4 regions of the Massilia sp. FBCC-B171 genome follow, and region 1 is predicted to be linked to each of the others. Evidence: predicted binding sites of a transcription regulator. Region 1 holds the regulator's gene; each other region holds the start of a gene.

Region 1 (3,386 bases):
CGCCTGACCAACGAACTCGATGGCGCCTACATCTCCTACGACAGCCGGCGCGAAGTGGCGAGCGTGCGCAACGACCCGAGCGGCGAGAGCAAGGTTGGCGGCGGACGCGGCACCCTGATCATCGCACCGCGCCGCACGGCGCCCGCCGCCGCGCCGGCCGCCGCTCCCGCGGCCGCCACGCCGGCGCCGAGGGCGGCTGCCCCTTCGACTTCAGCGGCGGGCAAGCAATGATGATGAAAGACGTTGCCGACACCCGCAGCACCCTGGTCGTGCGTGGCCTGCAAAAAAGCTACGGCAAGCGCCTGGTCGTGCGCGACGTGTCGCTGGAAGTGGGCTGCGGCGAAGTCGTCGGCCTGCTCGGCCCCAACGGCGCCGGCAAGACCACCTCGTTCTACATGATCGTCGGCCTCGTGCCGTCGGACGCCGGCACCATCGAGATCAACGGCGCCGACATTTCGAGCCTGCCGATCCACCGGCGCGCGGTGATGGGTTTGTCTTACCTGCCGCAGGAAGCCTCGGTGTTTCGCAAGCTGACGGTGGAAGACAATATCCGCGCCGTGCTCGAACTGCAGCACGACGAGAACGGCAAGGCCTTGAGCAAGGCGGCGATCAACGAGCGGCTCGATTCGCTGCTGGGCGAACTGCAGATCGAAAAGCTGCGCGAGAACCCGGCGCTGTCGCTGTCGGGCGGTGAACGCCGGCGCGTCGAGATCGCGCGTGCGTTGGCCACCAACCCGCGCTTCGTGCTGCTCGACGAACCGTTCGCCGGCGTCGACCCGATTGCCGTGATCGAGATCCAGCGCATCGTGCGCTTCCTGAAGGAGCGCGGCATTGGCGTGCTGATCACCGACCACAACGTGCGCGAGACGCTGGGCATCTGCGACCGCGCCTACATCATCAACCAGGGCGCGGTGCTGGCGTCGGGACGTCCCGACGACATCATCGCCGACGAGTCGGTACGGCGCGTCTACCTGGGCGAACACTTCCGCATGTAGTCTACGAACGGGCCATGAAACAATCCCTGCAACTCCGGACTTCGCAGCACCTGGCGCTCACGCCGCAGCTTCAACAGTCGATCCGGCTGCTGCAGCTGTCGACGCTCGAACTGCACCAGGAGATCGAGCAAATCCTGTCCGACAATCCGCTGCTCGAGCGCCTCGACGATCCGCTCGACCACTCGGTGCGCCTGCTGGCCGACGGCGCGATCAACGACGCGCCGCCGCAGGCGCCCGAAGCGCCCGCGCCCAACGGTGAAGACGCGCCCCCCGCGCCGGACGCGGGCGAAGGCGCGGAGGGCGGCGGCGAGGTCGAACGCGCCGACGCCGACGCCGACTGGGGCGAGGGCACGCGCAGCGCCGGCAGCGAGAACGACGACGACGGGCGCCCGCAGCTGGGCGGCATCGGCGTCACGCTGCGCGAGCACCTGATGGAGCAGGTGCGGGTGACGGGCGTGACCGACCGCGACCGCGTGCTGGCCGAGCTGGTGATCGACGCCATCGACGACAACGGCTACCTGGAAGAGCAGTTGGATGAGATCCACGCGCGCCTGCCCGAGGAACTCGAGATCGAGATGGATGAGCTGCGCTGCGCGCTGGCGCTGGTGCAAAGCCTCGATCCGGTCGGCGTCGGTGCGCGCAGCGCCTCCGAATGCCTGGCGCTGCAGATCCGCAGCATGCCGGGCGTGCCGCTGGTGACGCGGCGCATGGCCCTGAAAATCGTCGAGGGCTATCTCACCTGGTTCGCGCAGCGCGAATTCAACAAGCTGAAAAAGGCGCTCGACTGCGACGACGAAGACCTGCGCGAAGCGCAAGCGGTGATCCGCCAGTGCAATCCGCATCCCGGCGCGGCCTTTGCATCGAGCGTGTCGGGCTATGTCGTTCCGGACGTTATTGTCCGCAAGACGAAGGGCGGCTGGGCCGTCACGCTGAACAACGAAGTCATGCCGCGCCTGCGCGTGAACAACGTGTATGCCAACCTGCTCAAGGGCGGAAAAGGCGAAGGCCAGATGAGCGCGCAGCTGCAGGAAGCGAAGTGGCTGATCAAGAATATGCGCCAGCGCTTCGACACGATCCTGCGTGTTTCGCAGGCAATTGTGGAGCGTCAGCGCAACTTTTTCAGCCATGGCGCGGTTGCGATGCGTCCCCTTGTGCTTCGCGAGATTGCTGATACACTGGGTCTGCACGAGAGCACCATTTCTCGTGTAACAACTCAGAAATTCATGCTGACCCCGCACGGCATGTTTGAGCTGAAGTATTTCTTCGGAAGCCACGTCGCCACCGAAGCGGGGGGCGAAGCATCGTCTACGGCGATACGGGCGCTTATCGCGCAGCTGACAGGAGCAGAGGACCCAAAGAACCCATTATCCGACAGTAAGATCGCGGAAATGCTCGGGGAACAAGGCATGGTCATTGCGCGCCGCACGGTTGCCAAATACCGCGAGGCACTCAAGATTCCTCCCGTCAGTCTCCGCAAATCCTTGTAACAGCGGCCCCAGGCGCGACCCAAGCGCGAATGCGGCGCCGCGCATTTATCTAAGGAGTGTGTATGAATCTCACCATCAGTGGCCACCACCTCGACGTCACCCCCGCCATTCGTGAATACGTACAGAACAAGCTCGAACGCATCACCCGCCATTTCGATCAAGTGATCGATTCCCACGTGATCCTCGCCATCGACAATCTCACCGAAAAAGACAAAAGGCAAAAAGCCGAGATTAACTTGCGCCTGTCCGGCAAGATGGTGCACGTGGAAAGTGTGGCGCACGACCTGTATGCCGCCATCGACCTGTTGATGGACAGGCTGGATCGTCAGGTGATGAAGTACAAGTCGATTCTGAAAGACCATGGTCACGAGGCGCTCAAGCGCCGTCCTGAAGGCGGAGAGGCCGCTGCTGCGTTCTGATCAGCACTGAGCACCGTCTGAACGAGGGCGCCGCAAGGCGCCCTTTTCAATTGCGCGTGCGGGTAAAATGCATGTCTCTTCAACCATGCTACCCACCATGACCGATCACGTCCTGACCCGCGTTGCCAACGGCACCGGCATCATCACCCTTGACCGTCCGAAAGCCCTCAATTCGCTGTCGCTGGCGATGGTGCGGCGCCTGACCGAGATTTTGCTGGCCTGGCGCGACGACGCGTCGGTGGCCGCCGTTGTGCTCACCAGCAGCAGCGAAAAAGCGCTGTGTGCGGGCGGCGACATCCGCTTCTTCCACGAAGCCGGCCACGCCACGCCAACCGGCGGCAGCGCGCTGCTGGAAGATTTCTTCACCGAAGAATACGCGCTGAACCATTTAATTTACTTCTATCCGAAGCCGTATATCTCGCTCATGGATGGCGTGGTGATGGGCGGCGGCATGGGCATCGCCCAGGGCGGTCCCGAGACGGGCC
Region 2 (3,386 bases), 2.3 Mb from region 1:
TTTCGTCCAGGAGTTGCGGTCAGTCGCGCCGGGGAGCGCCGTCGTCGGCTTCGAGCGCGGCCTCGACGCCGCCAACGAAGCATGGATGGGCGAATGCGACGCGACGATCCAGGCGCCGATGTCGCCCTCCCGCGTGGAATGGGCGCTCGACTTCGACCTGCGTTATTTCGGCAGTTGAGGGCAGGGCGCCGGCGCCCGCGCGCGCGGCCTGTCACTTCCGCGCCGCGCAAATCCGATGGGAAACTGCTATCGTTCAGCCTGCGCAACGTTTTGGCTGCACAAGTAATTTCCAGGAAACAAACCCGTGTCTGATCTCCGCCCGTCTCTTGACGCCCATACCGCCATGTTTCGCGCTTTTTTCGAGCAGGGCAGCAGCTTCGCGGCACTGCTCAAGCTCGACGGCAGCATCGTCGAGATGAACCGCGTCTCGCTGGCGCTGGGCGGCTATGCGCGCGAGGACGTCATCGGCCGCCCATTCTGGGAATGCCGCTGGTGGACGCACATGCCCGGTCTAATGGAAGGGGTGCGTGCGGCCACGCTGGCCGCGGCCGGAGGCGAGACCGTGCAGCGCCTGTCGGCCTACCGCGCCGCCGACGGCAGCGAACGTTACGCCGACCTCACGGTTACGCCGGTCAGCGGGGAGGATGGCCGCATCGCCTTCCTCGCCGCGACCGGCGTCGACGTCACGGAACGGCGCATGGTGGCGCAGCGCCTGCGCCTGCTCGACGAGATCGGCGAAGCGACCCGCATCGCGCACGATCCGAAGGCGATCATGCGCGAGGCGACGCGCCTCCTGGGTGAGCACCTGGGCGTGACGCGCGTGGCCTATGCCGACCTCGAGCCGGACAACGACCGCTTCACGATCCGCCACGACTGGCGCGTCGAGGGTGTGATGAGCACCGTCGGCACCTATTCGCTCGACCTGTTCGGCTCGCGCGCGACCTCGAACCTGCGCATGGGACGAACGCTGCTGGTGGCCGACGTCGACCGCGAGCTGGCCGCTGTCGACGGCGCCGACATGTTCAACGCGATCGGCATCAAGGCCATCATCTGCTGCCCGCTGGTCAAGGCCGGGCGCCTGGTGGCGATGATGGCCGTGCACCAGCGCGAGCCGCGCTCCTGGACCGAGGCCGAGGTGGCGCTGGTCGACGCGGTCGTCGAGCGCTGCTGGGCCCACATCGAACGCGTGCGCGGGGCCGAGGCGCTGGTCGAAGCGGACCGGCGCAAGTCCGAGTTCCTGGCCACGCTCGCGCACGAACTGCGCAACCCGCTGGCGCCGATCCGCAACGGCCTCGAATTGCTGCGCCTGGCCGATGCCAAGCCGGCGCTGCAGGCCAGCGTGCGCGCGATGATGGAGCGCCAGGTCGGGCACATGGTCCACCTGATCAACGATTTGCTCGACATCGCGCGCGTCTCCAGCGGCAAGGTGGTGCTGCAGGCCGAACCCCTGGCCTTGCAGGACGTGGTCGCCAGCGCGGTCGAAACGAGCCTGCCGCTAATCGAGGCAAATGGGCACGCCTTGGCGATCGAACTGCCCGCCGAGCCCTTGCCGCTCGATGCCGATGCGGTGCGCCTGAACCAGGTGCTCGCCAACCTGCTCTCGAACGCGGCCAAGTACACGCCTCGGGGCGGGCGCATCACGGTGGCGGCGCGGCGCGAGGACGGCGAGGTCGTCATCGAAGTCGGCGACACCGGCATCGGCATCGCCGCCGAATCGCTGCCCGAGGTATTCGAGATGTTCACCCAGGTCGCGCGCAGCATCGACCGTGCGAAAGGGGGCCTCGGAATTGGTCTCGCGCTGGTGCGTCACCTGGTGCAGCTGCACGGCGGCAGCGTCGGTGCGGCCAGCGCCGGCATCAACCAGGGCAGTACCTTTACGGTACGCCTGCCGCTCGGTGCGCGGGCCCGGCCCGCAGCGGCAGCGCCGTCCGCAGCGTCGAGCGCCCCGGCGTCACGCGCGCTGCGCGTGCTGGTCGCCGACGACAATATCGACGCCGCCAACAGCCTGTGCGCGCTGCTCCAGCTGGCCGGGCACATTACCAGCGTCGCGCATGACGGCGAAGAAGCGGTGCGCCTGGCCCGCGAACTGCGGCCGCAGGTGGCCTTCCTCGATATCGGCATGCCGCGCCTGGACGGTTATGGCGCCGCGCGCGCGATCCGCGCCTTGCCGGACCTGGATGCGGTGCGCCTGGTCGCGCTGACGGGCTGGGGCGCGGCCGACGACCGGCGCCGCTCGCGCGAAGCCGGGTTCGATGTCCACCTGTTGAAACCGGCGGCACCGGAAGAAGTGCAGGCCCAGCTCGCGCGCGAAGGGCGCGATTGACCCGCTGTCCTATCCTCGCCGCATACCCTACCCAGCCTGGATGTCGGTGCAATTGACAGCGTCCGCCTGCTGCCGCGGACGGCGGGCAGTAAGTGCTTGATAAAGTGCATCTTTTACATCGTGGAACGAAAATTGCTTTTATGTACACATCAACAATAAGGAGAATCCATGCGTAGCATCCACCGTCTTGCCGTCTTCATCATCACCGCCTTCGCTTGCGTCAGCGCCTCGGCCACCGTCGTTGCCACCAACACGAGCTACGGCGTCATCGATGGCAGCCAGGCGACACGCGCATTGAACGTCGACGTGCGCGGCACGATCTCCGATGTGAACCTCACGGTCGAATTCTCGAAGTGCGACAATCCGCCGATCGGACCGAATGGCAGCGCCTGCACCGGCAGCGGTTCGCCGTTCGAGAATGAGTTCACGCTGGTCCTGGTGGGGCCGAACGGCCAGCAAGTCACCCTGGTCGAGCCGTACTCGACCTACAGCGTAGGCTTGCGCGGCGGCGCTGGCCGCGTCAGCGTGACCTTCGACGACGAGGCCTTGCGCTCGCTCGGTCCGCGCGTGGAGGCCGGCAGCTTCCGTCCTGATGAGTCATTGTCGCTGTTCGACGGCATGAGCCTGTACGGCAGCTGGACCCTTTACCTGCAAGACTTCTTCCCGGCCGATCCGCTCGAATTCTTCTCGGCTTCGCTCGACATCACCTACGACCCGGCGCCCGTGCCGGAACCGGCCACGCTGGCGATGCTGGGACTGGGCCTGGGCCTGATGGGCATGCGCGCCAGGCGCAAGCGTTGAATAGCTCAGCGTGAGACGATCAGTTTCACGCCCAGCGCGATGAAGACGGTGCCGGCCAGGCGATCGAGCCACTTGCCGGCGCCGGGTTTGCGTTCCAGCCAGGCGCCCACGGCGCCGGCAAAATAACCCAGCAGGCCGAACAGGATCGCCGCCTGCAGGGTGAAGGTCAGGCCCAGCGCCAGCATCTGCCCCGGCACATTGCCGTTCGCGGCCACCACGAACTGCGGCAGCAGCGACAGGAAGAACAGCACCACCTTCGGGT
Region 3 (3,386 bases), 1.8 Mb from region 1:
TGCTGCCGATGAACTTCACCCTGCCGATCATGAAACCGAGCGGAATGCCGACCAGCGCCGCCAGTCCGAAGCCCACCCCTACGCGCTGCAGCGAGGCCAGCACGTTCCAGCCGATGCCCTGGTCGTTCGGGCTGTTGCGGTAGAAGGGGTCGGCGAACAGCACCAGCGCTTCCTTGAAGGTCGCCAGCGGCGACGGGAAGGCGGTATTGTGGGTCGCGATGATTTGCCACACCAGCACCACAAGCGCGATCCCCATCAAGGGCGGCAGGACCAGCTTGACCGCCGCGGCAAACAGCGGCTTGCCGCGCGCCGCTGTGGATTCCTGCTTGCGCGCAGGGAGCGAAGGCGCCGCGGCGGCGCTGACCGCAGCGATGGCAGGCCGCCGCTCGGGCAGTTCGGATTTCAGGATGGCGCTCATGGCAGTTCCTTCTGTGGCGAGGGGGTGAATCAGGTCTTGATCTTGAACGAGGCGGCGTAGGCTTTCGGATTCTTGCCATCCCAGACGACGCCATCCATCAGCTTCGAGGTGCGCATCAGGCTTTTCGGAATCGGTGTCTTCGTCAGCGTGGCGGCCTCCTTGAACAGGTCGACCTGGTTGACCGAGGTGGCCACGGCCAGGTAGTCCGGATCGTCCTTCAGCAGGCCCCAGCGGCGATGCTGGGTCATGAACCACATGCCGTCCGACAGATACGGGAAGTTGACCGTGCCTTCGTTGTAGAACTTCATGTGGTTCTGGTCGTCCCAGGTTTTACCGAGGCCATTCTGGTAGCGGCCCATGATGCGCTGGTCGATCGCGTCCTTGCTGGTGTTGACGTAGGACTTGGCGGCGATGACTTCGGCCATCTTGTTCTTGTTGGCCAGCGAGGCATCGATCCATTTGCCCGCTTCCAGGATGGCGGCCATCATCGCGCGGCAGGTGTTCGGGTGCTTCTTCGCAAATTCCAGCGTGCTGCCTAATACCTTCTCGGGATGGTCGCGCCAGATGTCCTGCGTGGTGGTGGCGGTGATGCCGATGCCGTCCATGATGGCGCGGTGACCCCACGGCTCGCCCACGCAGAAGCCGTCCATGTTCCCGACCCGCATATTGGCCACCATCTGCGGCGGCGGCACGGTAATGACCTTGGCATCCTTCATCGGATTGATGCCGTTCGCCGCCAGCCAGTAGTACAGCCACATCGCGTGGGTGCCGGTCGGGAAGGTCTGAGCGAAGGTGAAGTCGCGTTTTTCTGTACGCATCAGTTTGGCCAGCGAGGGGCCGTCGACCGCGCCCTTGTCGGCCAGCTGTTTCGAGAGCGTGATGGCCTGGCCGTTGTTATTCAGGCCCATCAGCACGGCCATGTCCTTCTTCTGGCCGCCGATCCCCATCTGCACGCCGTACAGCAGGCCATATAGAACATGGGCCGCATCCAGATCGCCGTTGGCCAGCTTGTCGCGCACGCCGGCCCAGGAAGCCTCCTTGCTGAGCACGAATTTGACGCCGTATTTTTTATCGAGGCCGAGCACCGAGGCCATCACGACGGATGCGCAGTCGGTCAGCGGAATGAAGCCGATCCGGATTTCTTCTTTTTCAGGCTTGTCCGATCCTGCCGCCCACACGCCTCCCGTCGCCAGGCCCAGCAGGCTGCCCGCCGCTGCCAGGCCTGCGCCGTGAATCACGCTCCTGCGCGCGAGATTGACCTCGTCGGCGCCTGCCGGCACGGCGCTCTTGTCTTCTGGTTTCTGATAATTCATCGCACATCCCTAATGGTGTCAGGCAAAAAAAACGACGCGTACCCAACATGAACACGTTCATGTTTTGGTAGACGTCGTTGTCTTGGTGGGCTCTGCCAGCAATGGCAGGACTCGGGGCGCTTCATTGCGCTGATATTGGATATGCAAGGTCTGTGCCAGTAATGCCACCGGGGTGAAACGCATGCACTGCCCCTGGCTGCACTACCCCTTGGTGCAAAAGATGCACCCGCGTTGTGCGCCGCATCATTTTGGACAAGATATCCTGCCGAACACTGGACTGTTCAGCAATGATGCTAAAGTTTCTACATATTCAATCTCGAGGCTTCTGTGAAATTCCTGCTAAAAATAAGCGCCATCGGTTACGTTTCGATCGCCATCCTCTTTCTCATCTGCGGCCTGGGCCTGGTTGTGCTCGGCGCCATCGAAATCTGGTCGGCCTTTAGCCCCAGTGACGAGCAATCGGTGCAGGAGCGCTTCCGCCTGATCCTCGAATGCATCGGCTTGCTGACGATTGCCGTGGCCGCCCTCGAACTGGGCCAGACGGTGCTGGAAGAAGAGGTTCAGCGCGAGGTGCACGTCAGTTCGCCGACCCGCCTGCGCCGTTTCCTGTCGCGCTTCATGATCGTGGTTGTGGTCTCGCTTGGCGTCGAATGCCTGGTCGGGGTATTCCAGTTCATGCACACGAGACCGGAACTGCTGCCGCATGTCGCGTCGATCGGTGTCGCCGCGGCGCTCCTGCTGGCAGGCTGGGGTTTCTTCGTCCGGATGAACGTCGAAGCGGAGAAGCTCGAACCGCAAGCCATGAAGCAGGCACAAGCGGAAGACAAGAACGTCGAAACCTGAGTTTCACCTTGCCGAAGCACTGCCGCGCAGGAAGTTCTTGGACATTCGCAAGAGTCCGGCTATAATCTTGCCTTCTTCGGGTCGTTAGCTCAGCTGGTAGAGCAGCGGACTTTTAATCCGTTGGTCGCAGGTTCGAATCCCGCACGGCCTACCAAAGATTCAGCGAAAACGCCAACCTTCACGGTTGGCGTTTTTGTTTCGGCTTGCCACGGCGTCCATGCCCTACACCCTCCCTGCCCCTGTCCATCACGAACTGCTCATCAAGAAGAGCCGTTTCATCGCCTGCGTGCAGCCGATGACGGACCGCGCCAGTGCGCAGGCCGTGGTGGCAAGCCTGCGCGCCCAGCATCCGCAGGCGGCCCACGTCTGCTGGGCGCTGCTGGCGGGCGGACAATCGGCTGCGGTCGACGACGGCGAACCAAGCGGCACGGCCGGGCGCCCCATGCTCGACGTGCTGCGCCACCAGGACCTGGAAGGCGTGCTGGCGACCGTCGTGCGCTATTTTGGCGGCGTCAAACTGGGCGCCGGCGGGCTGGTGCGGGCTTATACCGACAGCGTGGCCCAGGCCCTGCTGCAGGCCGAGAAGGTGGCCATCATCCGCAAGACGACTTTGCGCTGCACGGCGCCGTATGCGCAGGAAGGCATGATCCGGCGCGAACTCGATGCCGCGGGGGCCACCCTGCTCGAGGTCAGCCATGGCGACGCGGTCATGCTTACCTTCAGCATGGCCGAGGACGATGCCCCGGCGCTGGCCGCGCGCCTGAACGACGCCGGCCACGGACGGATTGGCTGGTTGCGCGACGACGAGCCAT
Region 4 (3,386 bases), 1.6 Mb from region 1:
GTGTGGCGCGGCCGCGAAGGGCAGGGCGAGCGCGCACAGCACGCCCCCGCCGGCTGCCACGAGAATGGTGGGAACGGCGCCGCCATGCGCCTTGACGAGCGTGTTCCAGCCCGCATGCAGGAAGGCCGCGGCGAGGACGGCGAGGATCACTGAAGTGGACATGGGTGAAGGTGTAAACGAACAAAGCCTGGCAAGCCAGGCTTTGTTCTTGCTCTCGCGAGCGGTGAAGAATTACTTCACGCGGCGGCGCAGGGCGCCGATGCCGAACAGGGCGATGCCGAACAAAGCAACCGACGCTGGCTCAGGCACGTCGTTGAACTTGAGCTGGCCGTTGTTGCTGACGAAGAAGTACTGGCCTGGAGCGTTGGCGTAGGTGCCTGGGTTGGTGACGGGGCCGCAGCCAGGGCCGGTGAAGCCGGCGTATTGGCAGGCGACTTCGCTAACCAGGCGGCCGGTTGGGGAGCCGACCGTATTCGCATTGGTGAAGGCAAACGCGGTGTTCATGACGGTCGACATGTCGATGCCGTTATCGGCGAAGAAGTAATTTGGCGCCAGGTCAGCCACGTTGGCCTGGGCGCGGATGCTGACCTGGCCATTTTTGACCGGGCTGCCCGACGCATCGACCGTGCCGCCGCCGCCGGCGAGGACGGCGAACTCGGCGATCAGGTTGCCCAGGTTGGCGCCGTACACGCCTGCTGCGCTACCGTATTGGCCGTTGGCCGGATTCTGGTACATGCGAATGGTGCCGCCGGCGAAGGTGAAGGCGCCGCTGAAGTTACCGGTACCGTAGGCTTCGAAGGTGGCGGTGATGTTGCCGCCTGGGTAGGTCACCGGGAACAGCTGACCGTTGCTGTCAGCCTGGACGATGTTGAACACTGCGTGTTCGGCGAACGAGAAGCTGGTGCCGCCGGTCGCGGTAATCTGGATGAAGGCATTGCCGTTCACGTCCAGGTACTCATTGATCGGCTGAGCGGTGGCCTTGCCGGTACCGATCGGGTTGAAGAACCAGTCGTTCATGATCTCTGCTTGCGCGGTGCCGGCGGCGAGTGCGATTGCTGCTGCGCAGCCGATTTTCTTCAGGAAGTTCATATTGTTCTCTTTCAGTAGTGGGTTTGACTCTGCCTACTGTTTAGCAACAACCGTGCCAGCGGGAAAGATTTGTTATAAATCAATTAGTTGCGTAAAGGAAGTTGTAATTCCGAAAAGCTACTGTAAAGATTTCCGACAGTAAATTAATGTTTTACAGGGCAATGTTTGCCCTGCGGCGGAAATAGCGTACCGCCGCCAGCACTGCCAGCCCCTGCATCGCAGCCGACAGGTAAAAGCTGCTGCCGACGCGCCAGTCGCCCGGCGCCAGGTGGCTCACTTCGCCCAGCACCGCCGCGCCCAGCAGCGGCATCAGGACCACCGCGAGGCTGTTGATCGAGTGCAGCGAACCCATCAGCTCGCCCTGTTCGCCGGCGTCGGTCGCGCGTGAAAGGATGGCCTGCAAGGCCGGTCCCGCGGCAAACGCGAGCAGGTTGCTGAAGATGAGCACGTACATCATCCAGCCCTGGGTGGCCAGGCCATACAGCAGGAAGGTCAGCGCCCCCGAGGCCAGTCCCAGCACGGACAGGCGCGCCTCGCCGAAGCGCCGGATCAGCTTCGACAGCAGCCAGGCCTGGACGACGACGGTCGCAATGCCCACGCAGCACAGGGCGATGCCGTTGTCGCGCGGGCTCCAGCCGAAACGGAAGGTGGTGTACAGCACCCAGGTGCCGTGGGTCATCATCTGGGCGAAGGTGGTCAGCACGAAGACCAGCACCAAGCCGCGGATGTCGCGCCGCCCCAGCAGTTTACGCAGCGCACGGAAGGGGTTGAGGCGGCGCCGGTCGAAGGGACCGCGCTCGCCGGGCGGGAGCGACTCGGGCAGGTACAGCCAGCCGTAGACAAAATTGGTCGCCGCCAACGCAGCGGCGACCCAGAAGGGCAGGGCCAGCGAGATCTCGCCCAGCAGGCCGCCCAGCACCGGTCCGCAAATGAAGCCGATGCCGAAAGCGGCCCCGATCTTGCCGAAACTCCTGGCGCGGTTCTCCGGTGTCGAGACGTCCGAGGCATAGGCCGAGGCGACCGACATGCTTGCCGCCGACACGCCGCCGATGGCGCGCCCGACGAAGAGCCAGGCCAGGCTCGGGGCCCAGGCCGTGACCAGGAAACTGGCGCACATGCCCAGCATCGAATACAGCAGCACCGGGCGGCGTCCGATGCGGTCGCTGACCGCGCCCAGCATCGGCATGAAGAAAAACTGCAGCAGGCCGAACACCGCCGCCAGGATGCCGTACCAGAGCGCCTGCTGGTCTCGCCCGTCGACAAACGCGCCTACCAGCACCGGCATCACGGGAATGATCAGGCCAATGCCGAGCACGTCGATGAAGACGCTGACCAGCACGAAATTGAGCTTGCCCGTGCCTGGGACGGCCTGGGTGTCGGGAGACGCGAGCGGCGCTTTCATGCCGGGCTCCGTAGCGCAGCAGCGGAGCCGCGCCGGCGGCCGGGTTCAGGAAACGGCATCGGACTCTGCAGTGTGCATAAGGCTGGCGCGCTGCGAGAGCGCATCGGCCTCCAGATTCTTGTGGCGCGGCACCCAACGCAGCCTGGCGCCGGGCAATCCGGCCAGCAGCGCGTGCACGCGCGCACGGTAGCCGCGCAGGGCGGCGGCGCTGTGGGTAGCGGGCGCGCCGACGTCGTCGATCACGACCCTGCTGTCTCCGTAAATGGTGAGCTCAGCCGCGCCCAGTGTGCTGGCCGCTTCCAGCACCGCGATCAGCGCCAGGTATTCGGCTTCGCTGCTGTTGCCGTAGCCGGCAGGTTCGGATAGCTCCACGATTTGGCCAGCGGGGCCGAGCAGGCGCGCGCCGATGCCGCAGCGCCCCGGATTGGGCCGGGCCGAGCCGTCGAACCAGGCGCGCCAGGGGGTCAAGGCGCCGTCGTGGCGGGCGCGCCGCAGGGCGGCAGCGGCTTCGCGCGCCGCGCGCCGGTCCAGCGCGCGTGCTTCTTCCGCTGCGCGCAGGGCGGTACGGGCCTCGAGCAGCGCGGCCAGGCCTGCTTCGCCGGCGCTGGCGCCGAGCGTGGCGCGCAGCGCATCCTCATACGGCAGGCCGGTACGCTGGGCCAGCTTGCGGGTGGCGGCCAGTTCGCTGCGGTTGGCGGCGCCTTCCAGGAGGTCGAGTTCGGTCATGAAGGGAGCATAACCGTTTTCGGCACTCCCGCACATGGACGAAAAAAAGCGCCCGACACAGGCTGTGTAAAAACGCAAAACGGGCAGCACGCCGGCGACACTCGGCCTCTTAAAACGCTCTCCACAGGCTGTGTAGATAGTCTGCAGAGTGACGAGCAGTAAAAAACAA

Evidence for each region. Region 1 encodes sigma-54, which starts transcription at its own class of promoters, with help from an activator protein. Its sites were predicted from a motif close to TGGCANGNAANCTGCTTT; they were not measured.
Region 2: NMB41_RS07305 (PEP-CTERM sorting domain-containing protein) is a predicted target of sigma-54. The motif match lies at 2,445-2,462, and genes of this name have one in related genera.
Region 3: NMB41_RS05110 (CmpA/NrtA family ABC transporter substrate-binding protein) is a predicted target of sigma-54. The motif match lies at 1,872-1,889, and genes of this name have one in related genera.
Region 4: pepA (flocculation-associated PEP-CTERM protein PepA) is a predicted target of sigma-54. The motif match lies at 1,130-1,147, and genes of this name have one in related genera.

Annotation. Positions count from the first base shown of each region.
Region 1 is NZ_CP101443.1:4,907,496-4,910,881, reverse strand. It holds gene lptA (lipopolysaccharide transport periplasmic protein LptA) at 1-231, shown strand, start outside; gene lptB (LPS export ABC transporter ATP-binding protein) at 234-995, shown strand; gene NMB41_RS22285 (RNA polymerase factor sigma-54) at 1,010-2,482, shown strand; gene hpf (ribosome hibernation-promoting factor, HPF/YfiA family) at 2,545-2,901, shown strand; gene NMB41_RS22275 (enoyl-CoA hydratase/isomerase family protein) at 2,999-3,386, shown strand, end outside.
Region 2 is NZ_CP101443.1:1,612,709-1,616,094, forward strand. It holds gene NMB41_RS07295 (hypothetical protein) at 1-178, shown strand, start outside; gene NMB41_RS07300 (hybrid sensor histidine kinase/response regulator) at 305-2,323, shown strand; gene NMB41_RS07305 (PEP-CTERM sorting domain-containing protein) at 2,492-3,124, shown strand; gene NMB41_RS07310 (LysE family translocator) at 3,130-3,386, opposite strand, start outside.
Region 3 is NZ_CP101443.1:1,140,497-1,143,882, reverse strand. It holds gene ntrB (nitrate ABC transporter permease) at 1-418, opposite strand, end outside; gene NMB41_RS05110 (CmpA/NrtA family ABC transporter substrate-binding protein) at 448-1,731, opposite strand; gene NMB41_RS05105 (hypothetical protein) at 2,059-2,574, shown strand; tRNA gene NMB41_RS05100 (tRNA-Lys) at 2,653-2,728, shown strand; gene NMB41_RS05095 (IMPACT family protein) at 2,792-3,386, shown strand, end outside.
Region 4 is NZ_CP101443.1:3,260,138-3,263,523, reverse strand. It holds gene NMB41_RS14755 (EamA family transporter) at 1-162, opposite strand, end outside; gene pepA (flocculation-associated PEP-CTERM protein PepA) at 232-1,089, opposite strand; gene NMB41_RS14745 (TCR/Tet family MFS transporter) at 1,241-2,491, opposite strand; gene NMB41_RS14740 (ribonuclease HI family protein) at 2,537-3,217, opposite strand.